4 regions of the Burkholderia sp. Bp9016 genome follow, and region 2 is predicted to be linked to each of the others. Evidence: predicted binding sites of a transcription regulator. Region 2 holds the regulator's gene; each other region holds the start of a gene.
What was found. The regulator sigma-54, encoded in region 2, starts transcription at its own class of promoters, with help from an activator protein. The targets are predictions, from matches to a motif close to TGGCANGNAANCTGCTTT.
Positions count from the first base shown of each region.

Region 1: ureA (urease subunit gamma) is a predicted target of sigma-54. The motif match lies at 5,754-5,771, and genes of this name have one in related genera.
Region 3: DIE13_RS03445 (collagen-like triple helix repeat-containing protein) is a predicted target of sigma-54. The motif match lies at 4,631-4,648, and genes of this name have one in related genera.
Region 4: glnA (type I glutamate--ammonia ligase) is a predicted target of sigma-54. The motif match lies at 4,010-4,027, and genes of this name have one in related genera.

Region 1 is NZ_QTPY01000011.1:163,709-171,498, reverse strand. It holds gene waaA (lipid IV(A) 3-deoxy-D-manno-octulosonic acid transferase) at 1-1,255, shown strand, start outside; gene ureG (urease accessory protein UreG) at 1,323-1,970, opposite strand; gene DIE13_RS15830 (urease accessory protein UreF) at 1,985-2,665, opposite strand; gene ureE (urease accessory protein UreE) at 2,652-3,266, opposite strand; gene ureC (urease subunit alpha) at 3,284-4,990, opposite strand; gene DIE13_RS15815 (urease subunit beta) at 5,020-5,325, opposite strand; gene ureA (urease subunit gamma) at 5,339-5,641, opposite strand; gene DIE13_RS15805 (urease accessory protein UreD) at 5,879-6,754, opposite strand; gene urtE (urea ABC transporter ATP-binding subunit UrtE) at 6,953-7,645, opposite strand; gene urtD (urea ABC transporter ATP-binding protein UrtD) at 7,650-7,790, opposite strand, start outside.
Region 2 is NZ_QTPY01000010.1:205,134-212,923, reverse strand. It holds gene DIE13_RS14905 (monovalent cation:proton antiporter family protein) at 1-74, opposite strand, end outside; gene kdsD (arabinose 5-phosphate isomerase KdsD) at 200-1,183, shown strand; gene DIE13_RS14895 (HAD family hydrolase) at 1,183-1,719, shown strand; gene lptC (LPS export ABC transporter periplasmic protein LptC) at 1,723-2,337, shown strand; gene lptA (lipopolysaccharide transport periplasmic protein LptA) at 2,358-3,023, shown strand; gene lptB (LPS export ABC transporter ATP-binding protein) at 3,020-3,796, shown strand; gene DIE13_RS14875 (RNA polymerase factor sigma-54) at 3,967-5,472, shown strand; gene hpf (ribosome hibernation-promoting factor, HPF/YfiA family) at 5,632-5,991, shown strand; gene DIE13_RS14865 (PTS sugar transporter subunit IIA) at 6,187-6,699, shown strand; gene hprK (HPr(Ser) kinase/phosphatase) at 6,829-7,790, shown strand, end outside.
Region 3 is NZ_QTPY01000002.1:211,525-219,314, forward strand. It holds gene DIE13_RS03410 (fimbrial protein) at 1-253, opposite strand, end outside; gene DIE13_RS03415 (type II and III secretion system protein family protein) at 314-1,645, opposite strand; gene cpaB (Flp pilus assembly protein CpaB) at 1,710-2,642, opposite strand; gene DIE13_RS03425 (TadE/TadG family type IV pilus assembly protein) at 2,728-3,255, opposite strand; gene DIE13_RS03430 (prepilin peptidase) at 3,255-3,752, opposite strand; gene DIE13_RS03435 (Flp family type IVb pilin) at 3,820-4,020, opposite strand; gene DIE13_RS03445 (collagen-like triple helix repeat-containing protein) at 4,697-6,286, shown strand; gene DIE13_RS03450 (collagen-like triple helix repeat-containing protein) at 6,328-7,773, shown strand.
Region 4 is NZ_QTPY01000019.1:108,949-116,738, reverse strand. It holds gene DIE13_RS22965 (beta-propeller fold lactonase family protein) at 1-390, shown strand, start outside; gene DIE13_RS22960 (sterol desaturase family protein) at 407-1,381, shown strand; gene DIE13_RS22955 (EI24 domain-containing protein) at 1,501-2,328, shown strand; gene DIE13_RS22950 (molybdopterin-binding protein) at 2,325-3,140, shown strand; gene DIE13_RS22945 (rhodanese-like domain-containing protein) at 3,266-3,730, opposite strand; gene glnA (type I glutamate--ammonia ligase) at 4,137-5,552, shown strand; gene glnL (nitrogen regulation protein NR(II)) at 5,714-6,856, shown strand; gene ntrC (nitrogen regulation protein NR(I)) at 6,900-7,790, shown strand, end outside.

The sequences.
Region 1 (7,790 bases), on a different contig from region 2:
TATCGGCGAGCGCTTCGGCCACGTCGCGGGCCGCTCGCCGGACGATCGCGCGCCGCTGGTGTGGGTACATGCGGTGTCGGTCGGCGAGACGCGCGCCGCCCAACCGCTGATCGATGCGCTGATGCGCGCGCGTCCCGACGCGCGCATCCTGCTCACGCACATGACGCCGAGCGGGCGCGCCACCGGCGAACAGATTTTCGGCGCTCGCGTGCTGCGTTGCTACCTGCCGTACGACATGCCCGGCGCGGTGCGGCGTTTCCTGCGCGCGTGGCGGCCGACGCTCGGCCTCGTGATGGAAACCGAGGTGTGGCCGACGCTGATCGACGAGTGCCGCCGCGCGGACGTGCCGCTCGTGCTGACCAATGCGCGGATGTCCGCGCGTTCGTTCCGGCGCGCGGCTAAGTTCGGCGCGGCGACGCGCGACGTGTTCGGCGGTTTCGCGCGCGTGCTCGCGCAGAGCCCGGCCGACGCGGAGCGGCTGTCGTCGCTTGGCGCGCGCAACGTGACGGTGCTCGGCAACCTGAAGTTCGACATGACGACGCCGCCGGAGCTGGCGGCGCGCGGCCATGCGTGGCGCGACGCGATCGGCGTGCGGCCCGTGTGGGTCGCGGCCAGCACGCGCGAGAACGAAGAAGCGCTGGTGCTGCAGGCGTTCGCCGCGATGCGTACGCCCGGCGCGTTGCTGATTCTGGTGCCGCGTCATCCGCAGCGTTTCGCCGAAGTCGAGGCGCTGGTCGAGCGCGGCGGGCTCAAGTGCGTGCGGCGCTCCGCGTGGGCCGCCGATGCGGCCGCGCTCGCCGCCGGGCGCCCGGCGGCCGAACCGCTGCCGGCCGACGTGACGGTGCTGCTCGGCGATTCGATGGGCGAGCTCGGCGCGTACTACGCGGCCGCCGACATCGCGTTCATCGGCGGCAGCCTGCTGCCGCTCGGCGGGCAGAACCTGATCGAAGCGTGCGCGGTTGGCGTGCCGGTGTTGATCGGGCCGCACATGTTCAACTTCACGCAGGCGAGCGCCGATGCGGTCGCGGCCGGCGCGGCGATGCAGGTCGCCGATCCGCTCGATCTCGCGCACGTGCTCGACGCGCTGTTCGCCGACCATGCGCGACGCGTCGCGATGGGCGCGGCCGGCGCGGCGTTCGCGTCGCGCCATCGCGGCGCGACCGCGCGTTCGGTCGACGTGCTCGCGGCGCTGTTGCCGCCGGCCGAGCGCGGCGCGCGCATGGCGGAGGATGCGCAGGACGCGTCCGGCGATTAGACGCAGGCGGCGCAATGCCGCCGGAGCAGGCGAGGCGGCCGCGTGTGCCGCCCTGCAGCCTTGCCGCTCAGACCGTCAGCAATCCCTTCTTTTCGATGAACGCGACGACGTCCGCGACGCCGTCGAGCGCCTTCAGGTTCGTCATCACGTAAGGGCGCTCGCCGCGCATCTTCTTCGTGTCGGACGCCATCACGTCGAGGTTCGCGCCGACGAGCGGCGCGAGGTCGGTCTTGTTGATCACGAGCAGGTCGGACTTCGTGATGCCGGGGCCGCCCTTGCGCGGAATCTTCTCGCCGCCCGCGACGTCGATCACGTAGATCGTCAGGTCGGACAGCTCGGGGCTGAAGGTCGCCGCGAGATTGTCGCCGCCCGATTCGATGAACACGATGTCGGCATCGGGAAAGCGCGACAGCATCCGGTCGACGGCCTCGAGATTGATCGACGCATCCTCGCGGATCGCCGTGTGCGGGCAGCCGCCCGTCTCGACGCCCATGATGCGCTCCTCGGGCAGCGCACCCGCGACGGTCAGCAGGCGCTGGTCTTCCTTCGTGTAGATGTCGTTCGTGATCGCGACGAGGTCGTACCGGTCGCGCATCGCCTTGCACAGCATTTCGAGCAGCGTGGTCTTGCCGGAGCCGACCGGGCCGCCGATGCCGACGCGCAGCGGCGGCAGTTTCTTGGTGCGGCGGGCGGAGGAGGGAGCGAATGCGTTCATGGCGGGTATCGGATTCAGGATCGGAACAAGCGCGAATACTGGGTTTCGTGCCGCGCGGACAGGATGCCGAGCTGCGGCGCAAAGGTGTTGATCGAGTCGGGCGGCGTGGCGAGCGCGCGGCGCACGGCCGCGTCGATCGCGCCGCGCAGCGCGACGATGATGCGCTGGCCCGCGAGCTGGCCGAGCGGCACGGCTTTCAGCGCGGCCGACGTCTGGTTTTCGACCCAGCCGAACGCGTACGCGGCGAGCGTTGCGTCGGCGCTGGCGTCGTGTGCGGCGGCTGCATAGGCGAATGCGGTCGGCAGCGCGATCGGCGACAGCGACGCGAGCGTCGCGCGGCGAGCGGCATCGCCCCATTCGAGCGACGCGCAGAGCTGCGCGAGCGACCAGCCCATCTGTTCGGTCTCGCGGCGCAGCTCGGCGGATTCGCGGCTCGCGACGAACCACGCGTTCTCGCGTACCAGCGTGTCGGCGTCGTGCGCGTGCCAGCGTGCGAGCTGGTGTGCGAGGAACGGCAGCTCCCCGTGCGCGAGCACGTCGGTCAACCCGCTCGCGATCCAGTCGCGCGCGGAGTCGGCATCGCGGATCAGGTTCGCGTCGAGCGCGGCCTCGAGTCCCTGCGAATAGCTGAACGCGCCGATCGGCAACGCGGGCGACGCGAGATGCAGCAGCGCGACGAGCTCAGTGGTGGTCATGGCCGTGGTGGCCGTGCGTGCAGCCCGGACCATGCTGATGATCGTGATCGTGATCGTGATCGTGATCGTGCGAGTGGTCGTGGCCGTGGTGCTCGCCGAATACCTGCTGCGCGAGCGCATAGTCTTCGGCGAACGTCGCATCGTGCCCGTGCTTGTGACCGCCGCCGTATGCGCCGGCTTCCGGCTGGAACGGCGCGCGCGTCTCTTCGACCTGCGTGCCGAGCCGGCGCAGCATGTCCGCGAGCACCGGGTCGGCTTCGAGCTTCAGGTAACCGTCGCCGATCTCGACCGGCGTATGGCGGTTGCCGAGGTGATACGCGGCGCGCATCAGCGTGAGCGGATCGGCCGCGTGCACGCGCAGCACCGTTTCGGGAGCGGCGGCGATGCGCACGAGCCCGCCGTCGTCGGCGACCAGCACGTCGCCGTCGCGCAGCACCGTGCCGCGCGACAGCAGGACCGCGACGTCCTCGCCGGTGTCGAGCGTCGCCGCGAGGCGGCTCTTGCAGCGGGCGTCATAGGCGAGCGTGAGCGTCGGCGCGCGCGCGACGAGCGACGCGGCGAGCTTCACGTTCGGGGCAATGCGTTTGTCGAGGGTGCGCATGGAACGAAAACCGGAAATCAGAACAGGAAATAGCGCTGCGCCATCGGCAGCACCGACGCCGGCTCGCAGGTGAGCAGTTGCCCGTCGGCGATCACGTCGTAGGTTTCGGGATCGACGCTGATCGACGGACGCCACGCGTTGTGGATCATGTCGGCCTTCGTCACGTTGCGGCAGTTGCGCACCGGCACGACGCGCTTCGCGAGTCCGTAACGTTCGGCGATGCCTGCGTCGGCGGCCATTTGCGACACGAAGGTCAGCGACGTGCGCGCGAGCGCACCGCCGCGCGTGGCGAACATCTCGCGATAGTGGACCGGCTGCGGCGTCGGGATCGACCCGTTCGGGTCGCCCATCTGCGCGACCGCGATCATCCCGCCTTTCAGGATCATCGACGGCTTGATCCCGAAGAACGCCGGCTCCCACAGCACGAGGTCGGCCCATTTGCCGGGTTCGATCGACCCGACTTCGTGCGCGATCCCGTGCGTGATCGCCGGGTTGATCGTGTACTTCGCGACGTAGCGCTTCGCGCGGAAGTTGTCGTTGCGCGCGCCGTCCTCGGGTAGCGCGCCGCGCTGCACCTTCATCTTGTGCGCGGTCTGCCACGTGCGGATGATCACCTCGCCGACGCGGCCCATTGCCTGCGAGTCGGACGACAGCATCGACAGCGCGCCGAGATCGTGCAGGATGTCCTCGGCCGCGATCGTCTCGCGGCGGATTCGCGATTCGGCGAACGCGAGATCCTCGGCGATCGACGGATCGAGATGGTGGCACACCATCAGCATGTCGAGGTGCTCCTCGAGCGTGTTGATCGTGTACGGACGCGTCGGGTTGGTCGACGACGGCAGCACGTTCGCCTCGCCGCACACCTTCAGGATGTCGGGCGCATGACCGCCGCCCGCGCCTTCGGTGTGGTACGTGTGGATCGTGCGGCCCTTGAACGCGGCGACCGTCGATTCGACGAAGCCGGCTTCGTTCAGCGTGTCGGTGTGGATCGCGACCTGCGTGTCGGTGTCGTCGGCGACCGACAGGCAGTTGTCGATCGCGGCGGGCGTCGTGCCCCAGTCCTCGTGCAGCTTCAGGCCGATCGCGCCGGCGGCGATCTGCTCGACGAGCGGCTGCGGCAGGCTCGCGTTGCCCTTGCCGAGAAAGCCGAGGTTGATCGGCCAGCCGTCGGCCGCCTGCAGCATCCGCTCCATGTGCCAAGGGCCCGGCGTGCAGGTCGTCGCATTGGTGCCGGTGGCCGGCCCCGTGCCGCCGCCGAGCATCGTCGTGACGCCGGACGCGAGCGCCTCGTCGATCTGCTGCGGGCTGATGAAGTGGATGTGCGTGTCGATGCCGCCCGCGGTGACGATCAGCCCTTCGCCGGCGATCACTTCCGTCGCTGCGCCGATCGCGATCGTCACGCCGGGCTGGATGTCGGGATTGCCGGCCTTGCCGATCGCGGCGATGCGGCCGTGCTTGATCGCGATGTCGGCCTTCACGATGCCCCAGTGATCGAGGATCACCGCGTTCGTGATGACCGTGTCGGGCACGTCGGCGGCCACGCGCTGCGACTGGCCCATCCCGTCGCGGATCACCTTCCCGCCGCCGAACTTCACTTCCTCGCCGTAGATCGTGTAGTCGCGTTCGATCTCGATCAGCAGTTCGGTATCGGCGAGCCGGACGCGGTCGCCCGTCGTCGGCCCGAACATTTCCGCGTACGCGCGGCGGCTCAAGCGTAGTGTCATGTTGCTGTTCCTGAAGAGCGGGGCGTGGCTTACAGCGGCCCCATCACCTTGCCCTGAAAACCGTAGACGATGCGCTCGCCGGCCAGCGCGACGAGCTCTACGGTGCGCGTCTGGCCCGGCTCGAAGCGCACGGCCGTGCCGGCCGCGATGTTGAGCCGGAAGCCTCGCGCGGCCGCACGGTCGAACGACAGCGCGTCGTTGACTTCGAAGAAGTGGTAGTGCGAGCCGACCTGCACTGGGCGGTCGCCGGTGTTCGCGACGACGAGCGAGCGCGTCGCGCGGCCCGCGTTCAGCTCGTGTTCGCCGTCGTCAGTGAGGATTTCGCCGGGGGTCATGCGGGGGCCTCGGTCACGGAATCGGATGGTGGACGGTGACGAGCTTCGTGCCGTCGGGGAAGGTTGCCTCGACCTGGATGTCGGGGATCATCTCCGGCACGCCGTCCATCACGTCGTCGCGCGTGAGCAGCGTCGTGCCGTAGTGCATCACCTCGGCGACGGTCTTGCCGTCGCGCGCGGCTTCCATCAGCGCGGCGGTGATGAACGCGACCGCTTCCGGATAGTTGAGCTTCAGTCCGCGCGCACGGCGGCGCTCGGCCAAAAGGGCTGCCGTGAAGATCAACAGCTTGTCCTTTTCTCGGGGAGTCAGTTTCATGAAGGCAGTCGTTCAGGAAAACGTAATTTTTATCGGTGCGCGGGGTTCCGGCGAATGCGCGGCTCATCGTAGCATCGCGCCGTTTTTCGTGCGTCGTGTATCCGTTATGTAAGCAGCAAGGTATGTGCCATGTCGTTGGCGCGCATGGCCATGCGCGTTCATGGTGCGCCATGCACGAAGCGCATGCGGCGCCGACGCCGTGCTGCGCCGAAGCGGTGCATGGCGGGTCCGGCGCGCTCAGGTTTGCCAGATTCGCAGCGGCCGTGCGTCGACGCCGTGCACGATCGGCCGCAGGTGCAGCCAGCAGTCGGTGAAGAGGCGCTGCAGCGCTTCCATCGATGTCGACAGCGCGCGCACCAGCACGACGCCGGGCGTCACGCAGGTCGCGCCTGCGCGCAGTGTGTCGTCGAACGGCATCCGCGCGGCGAGTGCTTCGGCAAGCGCGGCGTCGCACGCGGCGCCGGCCGCCCACAGCGTGCCGTAGGCGGGGAAGCCGGCGAGACCCTGCAGCGCGCCGCGCAGCGGATCGCGCGCGTCGAGCAGCGCGCGCTCGGTCCACAACGGCTGGCCGTCTGCGTCGACGAGTGCCGACGTGGACGCGATGCGGCCCGCCGACCACGTTTCGCCGGCCGCCTGCCGGCCGAGTTGCGTCGCGTCCCAGCCGATCGCGCTCGCGCCCGCGCCGAGGGTGACCGTGAAGTCGAGTGAGGCATGCGCCGCGTCGAAGAACAGGTTGTTCTGCGGCAGCCAGTCGAGCTGTGCGTGCGCGCCCAACGTGATGCCGATGCGCTGGGTCGCGTCGAGGCCGTTCGACTTGTACCACTTGGTCGCGCCGGGCGTCGTCAGCACCGCATGCGTGCCGTCGCCGAGCGCGATGTCGATGTCGAGCCGGTCGCCGCCCGCGACGCCGCCCGGCGGATGGACGATCACCGCGTGGCAGATCGCATCGCCTTCCGGATACAGCGGCCGCTGCACGCGCAGCGGGCCGTCGTGCAGCCGATGCACGAGCGTCGTGCGCGCGCCGTGCCGTTCGAAACCGAGTTCGAGGCGGCCGCGCCACGATTTGGCGACGGCGGGACGGGACAGCGAAGCGTGGGAGTCGAGGGCGGACATCGATGGAAAGCAGGGGCGGGCGCGGTGAACGATGATGCTACCGCAACAATATACGCTGCGGCGCGCGCGTAGCGGCATGACCCAACGCCGCTCGCGGGCCGTATCGTTTCGCCGGCGTGCGCCCGACATGTGTGGTGCGGCGATGTCCCGGCGCGATACCCGGAAGCGACACGGCCCACGCGCCGTCTTCTACACCGTCTACACCGCGATCAACTCGCGCACGCCGTTCGTCTCCATGTCCCGCGCATCGCCGCCCGCGACGATCTCGCCGCGGCTCATCACCCAGTAGCGATCCGCGATCGAGCGCGCGAAGTCGTAATACTGCTCGACGAGCAGCACGGTCATCTTCGATTCGTCGACGAGCTGGCGCAGCGTGCGGCCGATGTCCTGGATGATCGACGGCTGGATGCCTTCGGTCGGCTCGTCGAGGATCAGCAGTTGCGGCTCGCTCATCAGCGCGCGGCCGATCGCGAGCTGCTGCTGCTGGCCGCCCGACAAGTCGCCACCGCGCCGTGCGCGCATGTCCTTCAGCACCGGGAACAGGTCGTAGATGCGGTCGGGCACCTTCGACGGCGCGCGGCGGCTTGCCGCGCCGACGAGCAGGTTCTCCTCGACGGTGAGCCGCGGAAAGATGTCGCGGCCCTGCGGCACGTATGCGAGCCCGGCCGCGACGCGCGCATACGGCGGCAGCGTGCCGAGCGCCGTGCCGCGCCACGTCACGCTGCCGCTTTTCGCGGCGACGACGCCCATCAGGCAGCGCAGCAGCGTGCTCTTGCCGACGCCGTTGCGGCCGAGCAGCACGGTGAGCTTGCCGTCGTCGGCGCCCAGCGTCACGTTGCGCAGGATATGGCTGCCGCCGTAGTACTGGTTCAGTGCATCGATTTTCAGCATCGCATCATCGTCCGAGATAAGACTCGATCACCGCGTCGTCGCGCTTGACCTGGTCGAGCGTGCCTTGCGCGAGCACCGCGCCTTCGGCCATCACTGTCACGTGGCCCGTGTCGCCCGCGAGCGCCGCGACGAAGTCCATGTCGTG
Region 2 (7,790 bases):
AGCGAGCGGAATACGACGACACCCACCACCGAGGCCAGCAGCAGCAGCAGGGTCATTTCGAGCGGGGAAATCACAGGCGAAGCGTCCTCGTTCGTCGGGGCCACGGCAATGCGGGCGCGGGTGGTGGCGGTGGTCAGGCGACCTCGGACGAGTCCGAAGGCCCGGCGCGGCGAACAAACGCCTTTGCTATACTCCGCGCATGATAGCGAAAATCAATGATGATCGGGCGCTCGCGCTCGCCCGCGACGTGCTCGACATCGAGGCGGACGCCGTACGCGCGCTGCGCGACCAGCTCGACGGCGACTTCGTCCAGGCCGTCGCGCTGCTGCTCGGCTGCCGCGGCCGCGTGGTGGTGTCCGGCATCGGCAAATCGGGGCATATTGCCCGCAAGATCGCGGCCACGCTGGCCAGCACCGGCACGCCTGCCTTCTTCGTCCATCCGGCCGAAGCCAGCCACGGCGACCTCGGCATGGTCACGTCGGACGACGTCTTCATCGGTATCTCGTATTCGGGCGAGTCGGAAGAGCTCGTCGCGATCCTGCCGCTCGTCAAGCGGATCGGCGCGAAGCTGATCGCGATCACGGGTCGTGCGGAATCGAGCCTCGGCACGCTTGCCGACGTGAACCTGAACGCCGCGGTCTCGAAGGAAGCGTGCCCGCTGAACCTCGCGCCCACCGCGAGCACGACCGCCGCGCTCGCGCTCGGCGATGCGCTCGCCGTCGCGGTGCTCGACGCGCGCGGCTTCGGCTCCGAGGATTTCGCGCGCTCGCATCCGGGCGGTGCGCTCGGCCGCCGCCTGCTCACCCATGTGCGCGACGTGATGCGCTCGGGCGACGACGTGCCGCTGGTCGGCGCCGACGCGACGCTGTCGGACGCGCTGTTCCAGATTACCGCGAAGCGGATGGGCATGACGGCCGTGGTCAATGCCGACGGCCGCGTCGCCGGCATCTTCACCGACGGCGACCTGCGCCGCGTGCTTGCCCGCGACGGCGATTTCCGCACGCTGCCGATCGTCGACGTGATGACCCGCAAGCCGCGCACGATCGGCCCTGAACATCTCGCGGTCGAAGCCGTGGAACTGATGGAGCGCCACCGGATCAACCAGATGCTGGTGGTCGATGCCGACGGCGTGCTGATCGGCGCGCTGAACATGCACGACCTGTTTTCGAAGAAGGTGATCTGATGAGCGCAGCGCTGACTGCGGCCGAACGCGCGAGCCGCGTGAAGCTGATGATTTTCGACGTCGACGGCGTGCTGACCGACGGCGGCCTGCTGTTTACCGTGGCCGGCGACGCGATGAAGTCGTTCAATTCGCTCGACGGCCACGGCGTGAAGCTGCTCGGCGAGGCCGGCATCGCGACCGCGATCATCACCGGCCGCCGCTCGGAAATCGTTGCGGCGCGCGCGAAGGAAATGAAGATCGCGCACCTGTTCCAGGGCGTCGAGAACAAGCTCGCCGTGTTCGCCGACCTGATCGCGTCGCTCGGCATCGCCGCCGACGCATGCGGCTACATGGGCGACGACTGGCCCGACCTGCCGGTGATGCTGCGCTGCGGCTTCGCGACCGCGCCGGCCAATGCGCACCCCGAGGTGATCGCCCGCGCGCACTGGGTGGCCGAGGCCCGTGGCGGCCACGGCGCCGTGCGCGAAGTGTGCGACGCGATCCTGCGCGCGCAACGCCGCTACGACGCCATGCTCGCGGCCGCCTGCGGAGCCTGACGAATGAACACGCATTTCCGCTGGACCCAGTTGCTGCCGCTCGTCGCGGTCGCCGCGCTCGCGGGCATCACGTGGTGGCTGTTGCAGGCAACGCTGCCGCCGCCCGGCGAGGGCGCCGTGCAGCCGAAGCGCCATACGCCCGACTATTTCGCGGACAACTTCTCGGTCACCGAGCTCGACCAGTCCGGCACGACCCAGTACCGGCTGACGGCCGCGAAGCTGATCCACTACGAAGACACCGAAAACAGCGACCTGACCGATCCGGCCATGCGCGCGTTCCAGCCCGGCAAGCCGGTCGTGACGACCACCGCGAAGCGCGGCACCGTCAACGGCGACGTGTCGATCGTCGATTTGTACGACGACGCGCGCATCCTGCGCGTGGCCGGCGGCGGCGATCCGCAGATGCAGGCCGATTCCCAGCATTTCCGGATCTTCGTCAATGACGATGTGATCCAGACCGAAAAGCCGGTTAAACTTCAGCGCGGCCTGTCGCTCGTCAACGCGACCGACGGCATGAAGTACAACAACGTCACCCGGGTCATCGAGCTTTACGGCAACGTGCGCGGCACGATTGCCGCGTCCGACGCGTCGGGCGGCTCGAAAGCTCAATCCAGGTGACGCATCCCTCACGTGACTGCATGAACGAACCGTTCCCTCGACAGAATTCCGGCGGCGCTGCGCGCGCCGTCCGCGCCGCGCTCGCCGCGACGCTCGTGGCGCTCCCGCTCGTCGGGCTGGCGCCGCTCGCCCATGCCGAGAAGGCCGACCAGAACAAGCCGATCAACGTCGAGGCGGACAACCTGACCTATGACGACCTGAAGCAGGTCACGGTCGCGACCGGCAACGTCGTGATCACGAAGGGCACGATCATCATCAAGGGCGATCGCGTCGAAGTGCGCCAGGATCCGGAAGGCTATCAGTACGCGACGTCGTTCGGCAGCAGCAAGAAGCACGCAACGTTCCGCCAGAAGCGCGAAGGCCTCGACGAGTACATCGACGGCGATGCCGAGCGCATCGACTACGACGGCAAGCAGGATCTCACGACGCTGACGACCGCGGCCACCGTGCGCCGCCTGCAGGGCACGTCGACCATCGCCGACACCGTGCACGGCAGCGTGATCACGTACGACGGCCAGCACGACTTCTACACCGCGAAGGGCGGCAAGGACGTCGCGGCGCCTGGCAACCCGACCGGCCGCGTGCGCGCGATGCTGTCGCCGAAGAACGGCGGCGCAGGGCCGCTGAACGGTGCGCCGGCGAAGCTGTCGCCGTCGACCACGATCCAGGGAGCGCCGGGCCAATGAACGCGCTACCGAATCGCCAGCCGGCCGGCACGACGAGCTCGCTCGTCGTCCGCAACCTGAAGAAGCGCTACGGCTCGCGCACCGTCGTCAAGGACGTGTCGCTCGACGTGAAGAGCGGCGAGGTCGTCGGCCTGCTCGGCCCGAACGGCGCCGGCAAGACCACGTCGTTCTACATGATCGTGGGCCTCGTGCCGCTCGATGCGGGCGAGATCTCGCTGAACGGCAGCTCGATCAGCCTGCTGCCGATCCACAAGCGCGCATCGCTCGGCCTGTCGTACCTGCCGCAGGAAGCATCCGTGTTCCGCAAGCTGACCGTCGAGGAGAACATCCGCGCAGTGCTCGAGCTGCAGTACGGCGACGATGGCAAGCGGCTCTCGAAGGATGCGATCGCGTCGCGCACCGAGGCACTGCTCGACGAGCTGCAGATCGCCCACCTGCGCGACAATCCTGCGCTGTCGCTGTCGGGCGGCGAACGCCGTCGCGTCGAAATCGCGCGTGCGCTCGCGACCAACCCGAACTTCATCCTGCTCGACGAACCGTTCGCCGGCGTCGATCCGATCGCAGTACTCGAGATCCAGAAGATCGTCAAGTTCCTGAAGCAGCGCAATATCGGCGTGTTGATTACCGATCACAACGTCCGCGAAACGCTCGGCATTTGCGACCACGCATACATCATCAGCGACGGTTCAGTGCTCGCCGCCGGCGCGCCGAGCGACATCATCGAGAACGAAAGCGTGCGCCGCGTGTACCTCGGCGAACACTTCCGCATGTAACTTCCCCTCGTGGCCGGCTGCACCCCGCCCGGCACCGCCGTGCGGGGCCGCGCGCGGCTTTCCAGCCATGTTGCAGCCCTACCCGCGGCCGGGCGGCGCGCCGCGCGTAATCGCGGATGGCTCAAGGCGCCTGGGTCGTGGCACACTGCCGGTATGACTCCCTCTCTGCCATGAAAGCCAGCCTTCAACTCCGCCTGTCGCAACATTTGGCGCTGACGCCGCAGCTACAGCAGTCGATCCGGCTTCTGCAGTTGTCGACGCTCGAACTGCAGCAGGAAGTCGCGATGGCCGTCGCGCAGAATCCGCTGCTCGAAAATGACGATGAATGGATCGCGAGTCCGCTGCGTGTCGCGGCGGATGGATCGCTGATCGCGCAGACGCCGCCCGCGCAGAGCGCCGAACCGGCCGCCGCGAACGGCAGCGGCCAGTCGGGCGAGCGCGCCGAGCGCGACGAACCGGCCGGCGCCGACGAATACGACGGCTACGCATCCGGCGACGGCAACGACGGCCCGCAGTGGAATCTCGACGAGTTCGGCCGCTCGAGCGGCGCATCGGACGACGACGACCTGCCGCCGCTGCAGGTGCAGGAAGCCGCGACGTCGCTGCGCGACCATCTCTCCGCGCAACTGCGCGTCACGCAGGCCGGCCCGCGCGATCGCGCGCTCGTGATGTTCCTGATCGAATCGCTCGACGACGACGGCTACCTGACCGCGTCGCTCGACGAAGTGCTCGCCGATCTGCCGGCCGAACTTGAAATCGACTGCGACGAACTGAACGCGGCGCTCGCGCTGCTGCACAGCTTCGACCCCGCCGGGGTCGGTGCGCGCTCGGCATCCGAATGCCTGAAGCTGCAGTTGCTGCGCCTCGATCCGTCCCCCACCCGCACGCTCGCGCTCGAAATCGTGTCGCAGCATCTCGAGCTGCTCGCCGCGCGCGATTTCACGCGGCTGCGCAAGCACCTGAAGGCGAGCGACGACGCGCTGCGCGACGCGCACGCGCTGATCCGTTCGCTGGAGCCGTTCCCGGGCGCCGCATACGGCAAGGCCGAAGCGGACTACGTCGTACCCGACATCATCGTGAAGAAGTCCGGCCAGAACTGGCTCGCGGAACTCAATCCGGAAGTGATGCCGCGCCTGCGGATCAACAACCTGTACGCGAACATCCTGCGCAACAGCCGCGGCGATCCGTCGGCCGGATCGTTGAAACAGCAGCTCCAGGAAGCACGCTGGCTGATCAAGAACATCCAGCAGCGCTTCGACACGATCCTGCGCGTCGCGCAGGCTATTGTCGAGCGTCAGAAGAATTTCTTTGCGCACGGTGAAATTGCCATGCGCCCCTTGGTTTTGCGGGAAATAGCTGATACGCTGGGCCTACACGAGTCGACTGTCAGCCGTGTGACAACAGGCAAGTACATGCTGACCCCGTTCGGGACGCTTGAATTTAAGTACTTCTTCGGATCACACGTTTCGACCGACACCGGAGGCGCCGCTTCGTCGACCGCCATCCGAGCCCTGATCAAGCAACTGATAGGAGCTGAAGACCCAAAATCGCCACTTTCGGACAGCCGCATTGCCGAGCTGCTGGCAGAACAGGGTTTCGTGGTTGCGCGCCGCACGGTCGCCAAGTATCGCGAAGCCCTCAAAATCCCGGCAGTGAATCTGCGCAAGTCTCTTTAAGCCTGCTGCCTGCCCGGCGGCAGGCGTGTTCCGGCCACCGCGCACACGGGGAACAGGCCGGGCGACCTGTCCGCGAATTTGCCGCCGCGTGCGGCAGGGGCAAGTCGACCGGAGCGCCGCCTCGATGCGGCCGGGTGGTCTCTCGCTTGGAGAAGCACTATGAACCTGAAGATCAGTGGACATCATCTCGAAGTCACGCCTGCAATTCGCGAATACGTGATCACCAAGCTGGACCGGGTGCTACGCCATAGCGATCAGGTGATAGATGGCACTGTGATCCTCTCGGTCGACAACCACAAGGAAAAGGACAAGCAGCAGCGCGCGGAAATCAACCTGCACCTGAAGGGCAAGGACATCTTCGTCGAAAGCGCGAACGGTAACCTGTACGCTGCGATCGATCTGCTGATCGACAAACTGGATCGCCAGGTCGTCAAGCACATGGAGCGTCTGCAAACGCACGCGCACGACCCCATCAAGCTGCAGCCGTCGATCGACCAGATCGAACTGCCGCCGCAATAACGGTCATTGCAGCACACATGCCGCCCGGTTCGCCGGGCGTTTTTTTTGTGGCTTCGACGCAGTGGTGCGACCGGTCCGTCCATGCTGCGCCACGCGCGCGGCTGTGCTCTATAATGTTCCGGTTATCGCCGGGGGGCGTTGATGCGGTAGCTGCCTTGCAGGTTGCCGATACCGAACGCCTTGATATCGCCGAACATGGAAAATCAGTCTGCCGCAGCAAGGAGACCCCAGGCCGCCCAATCGCCTGCCAACATGAATCGCCTAGCCAAAATCCTGCCCATAGAGAACGTCGTCATCGACCTCTCCGTCACCAGCAAGAAACGCGTCTTCGAACAAGCCGGGCTGATCTTCGAAAATCAGAACGGCATCGCCCGCAGCACCGTCACGGACAACCTGTTCGCGCGCGAGCGCCTCGGCTCGACCGGGCTCGGCGAAGGCGTCGCGATTCCGCACGGGCGTATCAAGGGGCTCAAGCACCCGCTCGCCGCGTTCGTTCGGCTCGCCGATGCGATCCCGTTCGAAGCGCCCGACGGCCAGCCGGTCGGTCTCCTGATTTTCCTGCTCGTCCCCGAGCAAGCCACCCAGCAACACCTCGAGATCCTGTCGGAAATCGCGCAACTGCTGTCCGATCGCGACGCGCGCGAGCGTCTGCACAACGAAACGGATATCGCCGAGTTGCATCGCCTGCTCACTCAGTGGCAACCTTGAGTTGATCCGGGCGGAATATTTTCCCGAGCGAGGCGGCATGCGCCGCCGTCCACGGCTGCCCGGCGCCGGTCCCGCATGGCGACGCCCGTCGCCGCGCGCGTGCACCGACTCATTGGAGTGACGAGAGTCATGGATACGTCCAGCATCAACGCCCAGAGCATCTTCGACGACAACGCAGCCACGCTGAAGCTGAGCTGGCTGACGGGGCATGAAGGCTGGGAGCGCGGTTTTTCGGCCGACACCGTCGGCAACGCGACGTCGAGCGCCGACCTCGTCGGCCACCTGAACCTGATCCACCCGAACCGGATCCAGGTGCTCGGCGAAGCCGAAATCGACTACTACCAGCGGCAGACCGACGAAGACCGTTCGCGCCACATGGCCGAGCTGATCGCACTCGAGCCGCCGTTCCTCGTCGTCGCCGGCGGCGCGGCGGCGCCGCCCGAACTCGTGCTGCGTTGCACGCGCTCGTCCACCCCGCTGTTCACGACGCCGATGTCGGCCGCCGCGGTGATCGATAGCCTGCGGCTCTACATGTCGCGCATCCTCGCGCCGCGCGCGACGCTGCATGGCGTGTTCCTCGACATCCTCGGGATGGGCGTTCTGCTCACCGGCGACTCCGGTCTCGGCAAGAGCGAACTCGGCCTCGAACTCATCAGCCGCGGTCACGGCCTCGTCGCCGACGACGCGGTCGACTTCGTCCGACTTGGCCCCGATTTCGTCGAAGGCCGCTGCCCGCCGCTGCTGCAGAACCTGCTCGAAGTTCGCGGCCTCGGCCTGCTCGACATCAAGACGATCTTCGGCGAAACCGCCGTACGGCGGAAAATGAAGCTGAAGCTGATCGTTCAGCTCGTACGCCGCCCGGACGGCGAATTCCAGCGCCTGCCGCTGGAAAGCCAGACCGTCGACGTGCTCGGCCTGCCGATCAGCAAGGTGACGATCCAGGTGGCGGCCGGCCGCAACCTCGCAGTGCTCGTCGAGGCAGCCGTGCGGAACACGATCCTGCAGTTGCGCGGAATCGACACGTTGCGCGATTTCATGGATCGGCAACGACTCGCGATGCAAGATCCCGACAGTCAGTTCCCCGGCAAGCT
Region 3 (7,790 bases), on a different contig from region 2:
GATGCGCAACCCGCACCATCGCGGCGGCAACGCTCGCCGCTTCTCCACCCTCCGAGAAATCGATGAACACCAGTGCCGGGTTGACACCCGTGATGCGCTGGGCAAGTACACCCGGCTCGAGCGACGTCGCCTCCACCGCGCCGGCCGACACAAGCGTATCGGCAAGCCAGCGGACGTGCGCTTCCTTCGGCGATGCGCAAACGAAATAATCGGTCACGGCGGGTTCACACAATGATTGGGTTCGTGCATTCATGTCGAACACCCCCGATTACGCAAGGCTTCTCGGTGCGCCGGAGCGCGCGATGCTTCGCGTTCATTTCGAAAATCCCGGCGCGGCATCCGGCGCCGCAATGCCGCCCAGATACGATCGCCAGACCGGCCCGTCACGCTGCTCGGACAACTCGCCAGGAGTCGCCGGCAACGCCGCGCCCTTCGCGATCGGCGCAACGAGATGCGGCGTCACGATGATCAGCAATTCCTTGTCGTTCTGCTGATAGTTCAGATTCTTGAAGAACGTACCGATGATCGGAAGGTCGCCAAGCAGCGGAACCTTGCTGACGTTCGACATCGTCTGGCGGTCGATCAGGCCGCCGATCACGAAGCTCTCGCCGTCGCCGAGTTCGACCGTTGTGTCCGCGCGACGCGTCGTGATCCCTGGCACTGCGACACCACTGATCGTCACGCTGTTTACGAAGTCGAGCTGGCTCGACTCGGGCGCAACCTTCAGCGCAATCCGCTGCGGACTCAGCACGGTCGGCGTCAGCGAAAGCCCGACACCATATTGCTTCCACTGAATTGCAGTCGAGCCGAGACCTTGCGGTGACGGGAACGGAATTTCACCGCCCGCGAGGAAGCTCGCACTTTGACCGGACAGCGCAACGAGCGTCGGTTCTGCGAGCACCCGCGCGAAATTGTTCGCTTCGAGCAGCGACAACTCGCCGAAGATGCCGCGCCCGGCGGCATTCACAACCAGGTTGAATGCCGACGTCACGGGTGACCCGAGCGTCGGAATGTACCCCGCAGAGCCGGGACCGGAGCCGCCGCTATACGACTGCACGCCTCCCGGCGAAAACGAGCCGAATGAGAAACCGTTGTTCTGCTTGAAGAAGTTGAACCCGACCTGCTTGAGCACCGATCGGCTGAATTCGACGACGCGCACGTCGACCTGCACGACGTTCTTGCCGGCAAGCGTCGACCGATCGATCACCGCGCCTTTACCAGCCATGTTCTTGGCGACTGCGACTGCGCGTTCATGTGCGTCAAGCGATGCTGACGCACCGCGCAGCACCGCCGTTCCACCATATGCATTCACGCGCGGCGTGGAATCGTCGAGCACCGCTTGCGCGGCTGCATCGATGACCTCGATGCTCCAAACCGTAGGCTCGTCGTGACCACGCTCCCACAGCATCACATTCGTCGCGCCGGGCGCTTTCGCGGTCAGCAGTACCGAGCCGGACCGGCTGCCTTTCATGATCAGCACGTCGGCGATCGCCGGATCGCCCACCGCCACGCGCTGCAGTGCGTGACCAGCCGAAATCTGTCGCTGAGCGCCGACCGGCAGTTCGATCTTCCCGCTCGCGCTCGCGAGCGATGCGAATGTCATGGTCCAGATAGCAATCGCGAATGCAATCAGTGTGTTTTTCATTGTTTGGTAGACCGTCACGCGGCCTTTACTTGTCGTCGCTGATATCGATGGCCATCGATGTCATTCAATACGCAACCGTTTCCGACCGGCCGCCGCGGATCACTTCGATACTGCCACCGCCTCCACTACCGGCCGACCGCACTGCCGGCGGCAGACGCGACGGCAACGGCGGTACGTTCACGTTAGCCACGGCAGTCCTCGGTGTGCCGGACAGTTGCTGCAGCGACACCCCGGCCGCGGCCAGTGCCGACGGCGACAGCTTGTTATCCGTACGCACGGCAACCGTTTGCACCGCAAGCTCGTCATCGCGCGGGTTACGCAGTGCGAGCGTCAAGCGGCCGCTGGACTCGCCAAGCGTCAATGCATCGACCTGTGCGGTCGGCACGGCGAGCACCGCGATACGAACATTGCTCGCCTGACCGCTATTGCCGTTCGTGTTGTTGCCGCTGTCGCGCTCCGGCGTCGCATCCCCGAACGACAAAACCCGGACCTTCGACATCAGAAGTCGCGCTTGCGTCTGCGAGACTTCTCCGTCCAGCATCGTGCCTCCCTCGCGCTTCAGGTTCACGAAGACGTCCACAAAGTTACCGGGCCGCAGCCGATTGCCAACCGCGTTGGTCTCGTCGACGCGAACTGCAATCGCTCGCTCGCCCGGTTGAATGTCCTCGGCGAGCCCCGACACTAGCGCATCCGAAACGACCGGCGCCGACGCCAGTATGTCCCTCGCGGGAACGCGGCCGATCAAGTCGGCCGGATCGGCAAATGCACCGGCCGGTGCGGGTGCAGTCGGTTGAACTTTCAACGCGTCGGCAGCAATCGGCTGCCCGACGGGCAGCGTACGCGTCGCGAATACGACCGGCACCGGGTTCACGGCGACAGTCTGCGGTGCCGGTGCGGAATGTGGTGCGCTGCGTCCAAGCATCCATGCATAGATTCCGAGCAGAACAGCGATCGCAATCAGCAACCCCGCGATGATTTTTGTCAGATTGTTGGCCATGTTGATATTGGAATGCCGGAATCAGGTTCTGGAGCGTCGACACGGTCGAAGGACTACGGCCATGAAGAGAGAAAGCTCACGCGCATCAAAGCATGTTGGGCGAAATCTGCACGGTCGCACTGCTCTGCAGTTGGGGTGCCGACACGATGAAGAGCCACGGAATCAACGGTTTGTTCGCGTACGAGTAAGTCATCGTTACCATTACGTTGAACGTGGATGCCGACGACGACGTAAACGCTGCAGCGCAGGAACTGGGTGCCGACGGCGTGAAGGACGCGCTGCAACTCACGGCTTGTGTCGATCCCCCGGCTACCTGGGTCGCGACCGTAGCGAACTGTCCCCACGGCGTGCCGCCCCCATTGACCGCCGAGCACGCAGTCGTCGCAGCGGCTTTCAGCCGATCACATGGTGACGACGTGTAATTCAACGCGGCACGCGCACCTTCGGACGCTGCGAACGTCAGGTTCTGTTTGACGACGAAAATCAACCCGAACGTAACGATCGCGTAAAAAATCAGGAAGAACAGCGGGAACACGAATGCGAACTCGATTGCCGCCACTCCCCGTTGCCGGCGCCATTTGCACGATTGGCGCACTTGCTGCCATCGAGCCATTACATTCCCCTCACAAACATAAGTCGTAGAAGCCATACAGCAGCGGGCAACACGAGAAACGCGGCATAAGGCGTCGCTCGATGACCGCCGAGCACCATCGCGGGCGAGCCACGCTTGCAGAGCGCGACTATCGATGTACGCGACAGAAACATCAGCCAAAGAGCGTGCAAACCCGCGGCGAGGCTCGCGGCAATCCAGAACCACAACAACGCTTGCGCACCACACCACGCGCCGAGAACGGCAAATACCTTGACATCGGCCGCGCCCATTACGCGCAATACGAAGAATGGAGAAAAGCCAATCAAACCTACGGATGCACCGACCAGCGCCTGAATTACGGAAATACCGAATGGATTTTCATTGAAGGCCCCACTCGCGAATGCGCCAATCAAACCAACAATGACTAGCGAATTCTGAATACGCCGAAAACGGATATCACAAATTCCGACGAAGGAAGCCCACGCCAGAAAAATTCCGGCGAAGAAGAAATGCGCCATGGCAGCACCCAGCCATCAGGTGGGCAGCAAGCAAACGTCCACTCCCTAGCTTGCCGCCCACCGTCAATTAGCTTTTGCCAGCGTTAGTGTTAGTACACCCGGTACCACACACCTGAGTAGCGACTTGATTGAACAGGCCGTTTAAGCCACCGCTAAGCTGGGTCAGCCCGGTAATGAGGGCAATTGCGACCAGCCCCGCGATCAGGCCATATTCGATCGCGGTAACCCCGTCTTCTTCCTTAAGGAAGCGCTTGATGAGTGCTTTCATTTTTGTTTCCTCGTGCCTATATAACGTTTTTTGGCCTTTTATACGTCGTACATCCTCGCATATCTGGCCGCTTGCCCCGCGTCGGTTCGTCACATTTGCTGCAACGACGACCAGGTGCGCTTTCTTTATAGTTCGCCCCGAGGGGCATGTATCACAATTTGATGCAAGTTAACATTCGCGATAGGAACCCTCCTCGAACGTCGTGTACCGATCTGTACATTTGCTTACATCTGACCTGAATCTTATCTCTGATTCTCTCCAATTTCCAACCCCTTTTTAGCGATCGGGATCGAAATATTTTCCGTAAGCACAGCATATTTGTACGGCGTTTCGGTACGCCTTACACATAAGGACTTACGCTAGGTTAGATGTGCACATCCAATCCACCAGTAAAACAATCGCCCGCCCAGCCTGCAGCTCCCCCGCATAAACCCGACGTTACGCCGCACGCGTAACGCCAATGTTGTGACGTTACGTTACGAAACAGGTGAAACCGTTCTCATCTGACCGCTTTTAAATAATTTCAACATTCTTTCAATTTCCGCGAACTCCTTTTCCAACAAGGAATTACCCCGTTTAAAGGCAATCGTCGAACTGTCGACCATCGAAGTGGCACGACAGTTGCAGAGTAGACCTCGCATTACTCAACACAACACAGCTTCAATGCGAGGACGAAATGGACATTCAGGTTATCCCTCATGGCACGTTCCGGGCGACTATGATCGCGGCCACCGTGGCAGCCATGCTTTCCCTCTCCGCGTGCGGCGGTTCCGGTTCAATCAGCCAGGGGCTCGGCGGCGGCTCGAGCTCGGGCGGCGGCGACTCCATCTCGACCTCCGACGGCGGCACCTCGGGCAGCACGTCCGGTTCGACGAGCGGCAGCACGTCGGGTAGCACCAGCGGCTCGACCAGCGGCAGCACGAGTGGCTCGACGAGCGGCACCACCAGCGGAACGACAAGCGGAACGACCAGCGGTACGAGCGGCACCTCTGGTGTGTCGGCGAACCCGGTAGGAAATGTCCTCGCAAGCGGCAGCAATATCGTCACCAGTCTCGGCGGAACCGTATCGGGCCTCGGCAGCGTCGTCGCCAGCCAGTCGCTGCCGGGCGTCAACCCGGCCACGACACAAGCAGCAGGCGGCATCGTGCAGAACGTCGGCGGCGCGGTCACCGCGCTCGGCAATGGCCTCGGCAACGGCCTCGGCCAGCTCGGCGCGGTGAAGGACCCTGTCGGCATCACGGTCGCCAGCACGGGCGCCGTCGTGAACCAGCTCGGCGGTGCGGTCACGCAAACCGGCACCCTGGTCTCGAGCCTCGGCAGCGGCCCGCTGTCACCGCTCGCCCCGGTCACGGGCGCCGTTGGCGGTCTCGTGACGACGGTCGGGAACGCCGTATCGGGCGGCGGCACCACGCTGACCAACGCATTGTCGACGGGCCCGATCCAGCAGGTCACGCAAACGGTCAGCTCGGCCATCACGCCGATCACGACGATGATCGGCCAGACGACGCAAACGGTCGGCACGGCCACGGGCCTCGGCGCCCCCGTCAACACGCTGCTTGGCACGATCGGCAACGGCCTGAACCAGGCCGGCGCGATGATCGCATCGACGGGCGGCAACCCGGTCACGACCGGCCTCGGCAACACCGTCTCGTCGACGGGCAACACCGTGAAGGCAGTCGGCGGCCTCCTCACGGGCGGCACCGGCGGCGTAACCAACCCGCTCGCTCCGCTCACGGGTCTCCTCACGACGGTCTCCGGCACGCTCGGCGGCGCGACAGGCGGCACCAGCGGTGGCCCGCTCGCACCGGTCACCGGCCTCGTCTCCACTGTCACCGGCGCACTCGGCGGCGCAACGGGCGGCACCAGCGGCGGCCCGCTCGCACCGGTCACCGGCCTCGTCTCCACTGTCACCGGCGCACTCGGCGGCGTAGCAGGTGGCACCAGCGGCGGTCCGCTCGCACCGGTTACGGGCCTCGTCTCGACCGTCACCGGCGCACTCAGCGGCGCAGCGGGCGGCAGCAGCGGCCCGCTCGCGCCCGTCACGGGCCTGGTGTCGACGGTCACCGGCGCACTCGGCGGCGCGACGAACGGCAGCAGCGCGCTTGCCCCCGTCACTGGCGCGGTTTCCGCGGTCACCAGCACGGTCGGCGTCCCAGCACTCAGCGGCGGCACCGGCACCGTCACGAATTCGGGCTCGGGCTCGAATCTGCTCTCGCCCGTCACGTCGCTGATCGGCGGCCTGCTCGGCGGCACGCACGGCAAGTAATCCGACATCCGTTCATCGAAAAGACAGCGAGGAGTCACATCATGTCCCAGCAACGTTCCATCCCGACCATCGCCCTGCGCCAATGGCGCGTGCCCCTCACCGCCTTCGCCGCAGCCTGCCTGCTGGCCGCCTGCGGCGGCGGCGGCGTCAGCTCGCCGCCGACGAGCAACAACGGCGGCAGCTCCAGCGGCACGAGTGGCACCAGCGGAACGAGCGGCACCAGCGGCTCGTCGACGGGTACCAAAGGCGTCATCAGCACGGTCGGCCAGACGGCTACCGATCTGGGCAGCACGGTCGGCAACATCAGCCTGCCGGGCCTGGGCGACGGTGTGACGAAGGGTGTCGGCAGCACCGTTTCCAGTACCGGCACGATCATCGGCGCGGCAGCCGATGCCGTCAGCAACGGTCTGGGACAAATCGGGACGACGAAGGATCCGGTCGGCACGACGGTCGCCGGCCTCGGCAATGTGGTCGGCGCGACGAGCAACACCGTGTCCGGGCTGAGCCAGACGGTCAAGGCGCTGGGCACGGGACAGCTCTCGCCTCTGGCCCCCGTCACGACGCCGGTCGGCACCGTGCTCGACACGGTCGCCAACGGCCTGACGGCCGCCGGCACGACGATCGGCTCGACGTTGTCGTCGGGCGCCGTGCAGCAGGTCACGCAACCGCTCAGCTCGGCCATCACGCCGCTGGTGATCACCGCCGGTCAGGTCACGCAGCAGGTCGGCACGACAACGGGCCTCGGACAGCCGGTGTCGGGTCTGCTCGGCCAGGTCGGCGGCGCCATCAGCTCGGCAGGCAAGCAGGTCGCCGGCACATCGAATCAACCGCTCGTCGGCGACGTCGGCCAGCTCGTCGCCGCAGTGGGCAATACGGTGACCAACGCGGGCGGCCTCGTGAACCCGAACGGCCCGAACGGCGCAGCACCGATCCCCGGCCTGATCACGAGCCTCGTCGGCGGCTCGACGGCAACCGTCCAGAACGGCACGGCGTCGGGTTCCAGCTCGACGAACCCTCTCGGCGGCCTGCTGTCCGGACTCGGCTCGACGCCGCTCGGTTCGCTCACGGGTGCGCTCGGCGGTGCAACGGGCGGTTCGGGCAGCAGCCCGCTCGCACCGGTCACGGGCCTCGTGTCGACTGTCACGGGCGCACTGGGCAGCGTCGGCGGCTCGGGCGGTAGCAGCCCGCTCGCGCCGGTCACGGGTCTAGTGTCGACTGTCACCGGCGCACTGGGCAGCGTCGGCGGCTCGGGCGGCGGCAGCCCGCTCGCGCCGGTGACGAACCTGGTGTCGACCGTCACGGGCACCCTCGGCGGCGCAACGGGCGGCACTGGCAGTGCAAACCCTCTCGCGCCCGTCACCGGTTTGCTGAATACTGTCACCGGAGCAGCAGGCAGCGTGACGGGTTCGGCATCGTCGGGGGGAGCGGCGGGCCTCCTGGCACCGGTAACAGGGTTGCTGGGCACGCTGGGTAGCGTTGGCAAGTAAGGAGGACGGTCGCGCCC
Region 4 (7,790 bases), on a different contig from region 2:
ATGACCGGTTCGGATTACGTCGCGGTGGTCGACTGGCGTAACCAGAAGGTCGTCAAGCAGATCGTGACGGGCAAGGGTGCGCACAACTTCCGTTCGCTCGCCGACGGCACGCACGTCGCGGTCACGAACCGGGTCGCGAACACGATCAGCATCATCGACGAGAACACGCTCACCAACGTCGGCGACATCACCGGCCTGCTGCCGGGGCCGGACGACATGGAGCTGTCCGCCGACAAGAAGACGCTGTGGGTGACGTTCCGCTTCGCGAAGAAGGTCGGTATCATCGACCTGCCGTCGCGCAAGCTGGTGCAGACGATCTCCGTCGGCCGCTCGCCGCACGGGATCTACTTCTACGACCGCGCGCCGTGGAAGGCTGCGAACGGCGCGTGACGGACGGAGGCGAACGATGCTGCACCTGATCGATGCATTCGTGTCGAATATCCAGACCTGGCTGTACGTCGACGTCGTGCAGCCCCTCCTCTTCAAGTTCAACCTGATGGACTATGACGAGGACACCTACGACGCACTGTACTGGGTCATCATCGGCGCGCTGCAGATGGTGCTGATGTTCGCGCTGCTGCGCCCACTCGAGGCGCTCGCGCCCGTCGAGCGCTGGAAGAACCGCCGCGCGGTGCGGGTCGACGTGATCTACACGGCGATCTCCAAGCTCGGCATCTTCACGCTGTTCTTCTTCTTCGCGCTGCAGCCGGTGTTCGACAACTTCCAGGCGTGGCTGCGCCTGCATGGCGTCGCGAACTTCAACCTCGACTATCTGTGGCCGGGCGTCACGTCGAAGCCGATCGTCTCGTTCGCGATCTACCTCGTCGTGCTCGACTTCGCCGGCTACTGGTATCACCGCTGGCAGCACAAGTTCGGCATCTGGTGGGAACTGCACGCCGTGCATCACAGCCAGCGGCAGATGTCGCTGTGGTGCGACGATCGCAACCACCTGCTCGACGACGTGATCCAGTCGTGCTTCTTCGCGGCGATCGCGCTCGTGATCGGCGTGACGCCGTCGCAGTTCGTCGTGCTGACCGCGTTCACCAACTTCCTGCAGAGCATCCAGCATACGAATGCGCGGCTGTCGTTCGGCCGGCTCGGCGAGCGGCTGCTCGTGAGTCCGATCTTTCACCGGCGCCACCACGCCGTCGGCTACGGCCACGAAGGCACCAAATACGGCTGCAACTTCGGCGTGCTGTTCCCGTGGTGGGACATGATGTTCGGCACCGCGTCGTGGAACCGCACGGTCGAGCCGACCGGCATCCGCGAGCAGGTCGAAGGCGTGTCCTACGGCGAAGGCTTCTGGGCGCAGCACGGCCTCGCGTTCGTGCGCATCTTCCGGCGTCTCTTTCCGGCGAAGCGCGGCGCGGCATCGGCCTGATCCGGTCTTTCCCCGTTGAACGGCGTTCCCACACGGCCCGCATGTGCTTTGGCGCATGCGGGCCGTGTGGTTTATCCTTTCCCCGTTTTTCTTCGTCAATACAGGCACCAAAGGCTCGCATGAACGACTTGCTGCGCTCCCTTGTCCGGGCGCTCGTCAGCGCGCTGCACCCGCGCATGCTGTGGCTCACCCTGATGCCGTTCGTCGTGTCGGCGCTGCTATGGGGCGTCGTGTTGTGGTTCTCGTGGCAGACCCTGATCGACGCCGCGCGCGGCGCGCTCGACGGCTTCGTGCTGACGGCCGCGCTGTACCGCGCATTCGACGCGATCGGGATGTCGCAGCTGCATGCGGTCATCGCGCCGTTCGTCGTCGTGTCGCTGGCGATTCCGCTGATCGTGCTGACCGTGCTGCTGCTGATTGCGACGATTTCGATGCCGGTCGTGATCAAGCATCTGTCGAGCCGGCAGTTCGCCGCGCTCGAGACGAAGCGCGGCGGGACGTTCTTCGGCAGCGTGTTCAATTCGCTCGGTGCGGCGATCGTCGGCGTCGTGCTGCTCGTCGTCACGATCCCGCTGTGGCTGATTCCGCCGTTCTTCGCGCTATTGCCGCCCGTGATCTGGGGCTGGCTCACGTACCGCGTGATGACCTACGACGCGCTCGCGCAGCACGCGAGCCGCGACGAGCGCCGCACACTCGTGCGGCAGCATCGTTGGCCGCTGATCGGCATCGGCGTCGCGACCGGACTGCTCGGCACCGTTCCGACCTTCGTGTGGGTCTCGTCGGTCTGGATGATGGTGCTGTTCCCGTTCGTCGCGGCGGCCATGATCTGGGTATACGCTTTCATCCTCGTCTTCTCGGCGCTGTGGTTCGGGCACTATTGCCTGCGCGCGCTGGAAGACCTGCGCGCGAGCTCGCGCGCCACCGCAATCGACATGGGGCAGGCATGAGCATCGGCATCATCATCATCGGCGACGAAATCCTCTCGGGCCGCCGGCAGGACAAGCATCTGGCGAAGGTCATCGAGCTGCTCGGCGCGCGCGGCCTCGCGCTCGACTGGGCCGAATACGTCGGCGACGATCCGGCGCGCATCACCGCGACGCTGGCGCGCGCGATCGCATCCGGCGACATCGTGTTCTCGACGGGCGGGATCGGCGCGACGCCGGACGACCACACGCGCCAGTGTGCCGCCGCCGCGCTCGGTGTGCCGCTCGAGCTGCATCCGGAAGCGAAGGTGCTGATCTCGGAGCGCATCCGCGAGACGCACACCGATCCGGCCACGCCGGTCAACTTCGATTCACCGGAGAACCAGCACCGCTTCAACATGGGCGTGTTCCCGGTGGGTGCTGCGATCATCCCGAACGGGTACAACCGGATTCCCGGCTTCTCGGTCGGCAATCTGCACTTCGTGCCGGGCTTTCCGGTGATGGCGTGGCCGATGATCGAATGGGTGCTCGACACGAAGTACCGGCATCTGCATCACGCGAGCCCGCACGCGGAGCGCTCGCTGTACGTGTTCGAACTGCCGGAATCGACGCTCACCCCGCTGATGGAAAGGGTCGAGCGCGACTTCCCCGGCGTGCGTGTGTTCAGTCTGCCGAGCGTGGGCGACGCCGAGCGCGGCGGGATCTACGCGCGCCGGCATATCGACCTCGGCGTGAAGGGCGAGCCGGAGGCGGTCGCGGCCGCGTTCGTGAAGCTGCGCGAAGGCGTCCACCTGCTCGGCGGCGACATCGTCGAGCCGGACGCGCCGCGGGCCTGAGCGGCCGCCGATCCGGCCGCTCCCGGCCGCTCAAAAGGCACGGGCCGCGCAACGCGGCCCGTCATCGGGGTGTCATCGCCCGGCTTGACGATGTCGCAGTCGGGCGCGGCGGACGGCAGGCGCGCTCAGGCGCCGATCCACGGCAGTTTCCGGAAGCACCAGCCGTCGACGGTCTTGCGATGGCCTTCGGCATCCTTCGCGCCTTCGAAGCCTTCGAGCAGGTCGAGCGCCTTCGTGAAGCCGGCCTGCGCGGAGGCGACCGCGGCGAGCTTCGAGCGCGCGGCGCTGCGGCACAGGAACAGCACGGGCGCGTCGGGTGCGATGGCTGCCTTCAGTTCGTTGACGAATTCGGCGTTCGGCACGCCGCCCGGGTAGCGCGTCCATTCGATGTGCAGGTACTGGCCGTCGCCCACGAGCGGGCGGCCGATCCAGTCGAGCTCGGCGCGGGTGCGCACGTCGACGAGGCGGGCCGACGGGTCGAGCTGCAGCAGTTCGAATGCCTCGACCGGCAGCAGGGCGCCGGCATAGTTGAGCGAGCCCTGGGTGCGGCGTTCTTCGGCCTTGGCGTAAAGCTGGTCGAGCGTACTCATGGCAGGAGGTCTCCGTATCGGTCAAACGAGCATTCTAGCGCGCTGCCGCTGCATGGATGTCCGGGCGCCGTGCGGGGCATGCACCGCCCACGCGCTCACCAAAAGAGTGCAGAATGGCATATGTGCACCAGAACGATTCCATTCCGTCGGTGCGTTGCGGCGATTGCACCATTACGGTGCGATCTGTCGGCGGGTGCCGCGGTGCGTGGCCCCGGAATTGCGCAGCCGGGCCCCGCTACGGCGCGGGCCGGCGCGATTCTCGCCGATTCGGCGCAGCGCTGGCATGGAAGCTGCTATATAGAATTCGGTCGACCCGGAGCGCGCTGCGCCAAAGCCAGACTCCGGGCAGCTCGATAAACGAGGCGGTTCCCAGTCCGCCGGAATTGTTCAATCAGGAGAAGAGGTTATGAGTAAAACCGTCGCCGACGTCATGCAGCTCGTGAAGGACGAGGACGTCAAGTTTGTCGATTTCCGCTTCACGGATACGCGCGGCAAGGAACAGCACGTGTCGGTGCCGGTTTCGGCGTTTGACGAAGACAAGTTCGAGAGCGGTCATGCATTCGACGGTTCGTCGATCGCTGGCTGGAAGGGTATCGAGGCGTCGGACATGCTGCTCATGCCGGACCCGAACGCTGCCTTCATCGACCCGTTCTATGAAGAGTCGACCCTGGTGCTGACCTGCGACGTGGTCGAGCCGGCCGACGGCAAGGGCTACGAGCGCGACCCGCGTTCGCTCGCGAAGCGCGCTGAAGCGTACCTGAAGAGCACGGGCATCGGCGACACCGCCTACTTCGGTCCGGAACCGGAATTCTTCATTTTCGACTCGGTCCAGTGGAACACGGACATGTCGGGCTGCTTCGTGAAGATCAACTCGGAAGAAGCGCCGTGGTCGTCGGGCAAGGAATTCGAAGGCGGCAACACGGGCCACCGTCCGGGCACGAAGGGCGGCTATTTCCCGGTCGCGCCGGTCGACACGTTCCAGGACATGCGTTCGGAAATGTGCCTGCTGCTCGAACAGCTCGGCATCCCGGTCGAAGTGCACCACCACGAAGTGGCGGGCCAGGGCCAGAACGAAATCGGCACGAAGTTCTCGACGCTGGTCGAGCGCGCCGACTGGACGCAATGGTCGAAGTACATCATCCATAACGTCGCGCACTCGTACGGCAAGACGGCGACGTTCATGCCGAAGCCGGTCGTCGGCGACAACGGTTCGGGCATGCACGTTCACCAGTCGATCTGGAAGGACGGCCAGAACCTGTTCGCGGGCAACGGCTACGCCGGCCTGTCGGAACTGGCGCTGTTCTACATCGGCGGCATCATCAAGCACGCTCGCGCGCTGAACGCGATCACGAACCCGACGACGAACTCGTACAAGCGTCTGGTCCCGCACTTCGAAGCACCGGTCAAGCTGGCTTACTCGGCACGCAACCGTTCGGCATCGATCCGCATTCCGCACGTGTCGAACCCGAAGGGCCGCCGTATCGAAACGCGCTTCCCGGATCCGATGGCGAACCCGTACCTGTTGTTCTCGGCACTGATGATGGCGGGTCTGGACGGGATCCAGAACAAGATCCATCCGGGCGAAGCAGCGGACAAGAACCTGTACGACCTGCCGCCGGAAGAGGATGCAAAGATCCCGACCGTCTGCGCGGGCCTCGACCAGGCACTGGAAGCACTCGACAAGGATCGCGAGTTCCTGACGCGCGGTGGCGTGTTCACCGACGGCATGCTCGACGCATACCTGGGGCTGAAGGAGCAGGAGCTGGCGAAGTTCCGCATGACGACGCACCCGATCGAGTTCGAGATGTACTACTCGCTGTAATCGGCGATGGCGCTTCGATTCAGCGCCGTCATGCCGGTTCGTTCCCGTCGCGCGGCCTGCGGCGGGAACCGCGGAGTCTGAAAGGGGACGGCGTCCAGCCGTCCCCTTTTTGTTCCGGGCATTTTCATTTTTCCGACTCGGTGAGGCGCGACGACAGCACGATGGCTCTGAAGAATCTGATCAAGGCGAAGACGGGGCAGCCCGAGCGACTGACGGAAGACGAGCGGCTCATGCACTCGGGCCTGCTTGCGGGGCTGGAAGCACTGCCGACGGTCGTGATCGTGCTCGACCGCAAGACGCTGCGGGTTGTGTTCGCGAACCCGTCCGCGGAGGCGATGCTCGACCTCTCGCGCCGGCAGCTCGCGCAGCGGCCGTGGGGCGAGATTTTTCCGAACGCGAACGAACTCGCGTCGACGATCACCGCGATCGGCGAGGAGCGCTTTCACGCGACGCATCTCGACACGGTGCTCGACCGGCCCGGCCACGAGGCGCTGCACGTGCATGCGATCGTCGGCTTCCTCGAGACCGCGCCCGATTTCGTGCTCGTCGAGCTGTTCGAGAACGAACGGCAGTCGCGCACCGATCGCGAGGAGCGCATCCACGACCTGACCGCGGTCAACAAGCAACTGATTCGCAACCTCGCGCACGAGATCAAGAACCCGCTCGGCGGCATTCGCGGCGCAGCCCAGCTGCTCGAATTCGAACTGAGCGAGCGGGAGCGCGGCGAGTTGCGCGAATACACGCAGGTGATCATCAAGGAGTCCGACCGCCTGCAGACGCTCGTCGACCGGTTGCTGGAGCCGCATCGGCATCCGCACATCGTCGGCGATGTGAACATTCACGAAGTGTGCGAACGCGTTCGCGCGGTGATGCTCGCGGAATTTCCGCGCGGGCTCACGATCGAGCGCGACTACGACGTGAGCGTGCCGGACCTGCGCGGCGACAAGGAGCAACTGATCCAGGCGCTGCTGAACATCGTACGCAATGCCGCGCAGGCGCTGCGCGAGCGGATCGCGCAGGGCGACGCGAAGATCGAGTTGCGCACGCGCGTCGCGCGCAAGGTGACGATCGCGAAGCGCCTGTACAAGCTGGCACTGGACTTGCACGTGGTCGACAACGGGCCAGGCATTCCGGAAGAGATCCGCGACCGGATCTTCTATCCGCTCGTGTCCGGCCGCGACGACGGCAGTGGCCTCGGCCTCACGCTCGCGCAGACCTTCGTGCAGCAGCACGACGGAATGATCGAGGTCGAGAGCCGGCCCGGACGTACCGAGTTTCAGATTCTGCTGCCGCTCGACCATTGAGCGGCAGTGCGATTTACCGGATTCACCAATATCTGACCGACCTATGAAGCCGATCTGGATAGTAGACGACGACCAATCGATCCGCTGGGTGCTTGAAAAGGCGCTCGCCCGGGACAGCTTCGCGACGAAGAGCTTCGCGAACGTGCGCGATGCGCTGGCCGCACTCGATCACGAGACGCCGCAGGTGCTCGTGTCCGACATCCGGATGCCGGGCGGCTCCGGCCTCGAGCTGCTGCAGGCGATGCACGAGCGCTTGCCGGGTCTGCCCGTCATCATCATGACGGCGTTCTCCGACCTCGACAGCGCCGTCGCGGCGTTCCAGGGCGGCGCGTTCGAATATCTCGCGAAGCCGTTCGACGTCGACAAGGCCGTCGAGCTGATTCGGCGCGCGGTCGAGGAAAGCCTGCGCGGCGGCGCGCCGCAGGACGAGCGTGTCGCCGAGGCGCCCGAAATGCTCGGCCAGGCGCCCGCGATGCAGGACATGTTCCGCGCGATCGGTCGCCTGTCGCATTCGGCCGCGACCGTGCTGATCACTGGCGAATCGGGCACCGGCAAGGAGCTCGTCGCGCGTGCGTTGCACCGTCACAGCCCGCGAGCGAACGGCCCGTTCATCGCGCTGAACACCGCGGCGATTCCGAAGGATTTGCTCGAATCCGAATTGTTCGGCCATGAGCGCGGCGCGTTCACCGGCGCGCAGACGACACGCCAGGGCCGCTTCGAGCAGGCCGAGAACGGCACGCTGTTTCTCGACGAAATCGGCGACATGCCGTTCGACCTGCAGACGCGTCTGTTGCGCGTGCTGTCGGACGGCCAGTTCTATCGCGTCGGCGGCCACAACCCGCTGCGCGCGAACGTGCGTGTGATCGCCGCGACGCACCAGAATCTCGAGGCGCGCGTGCGCCAGGGGCTGTTCCGCGAAGACCTTTACCACCGG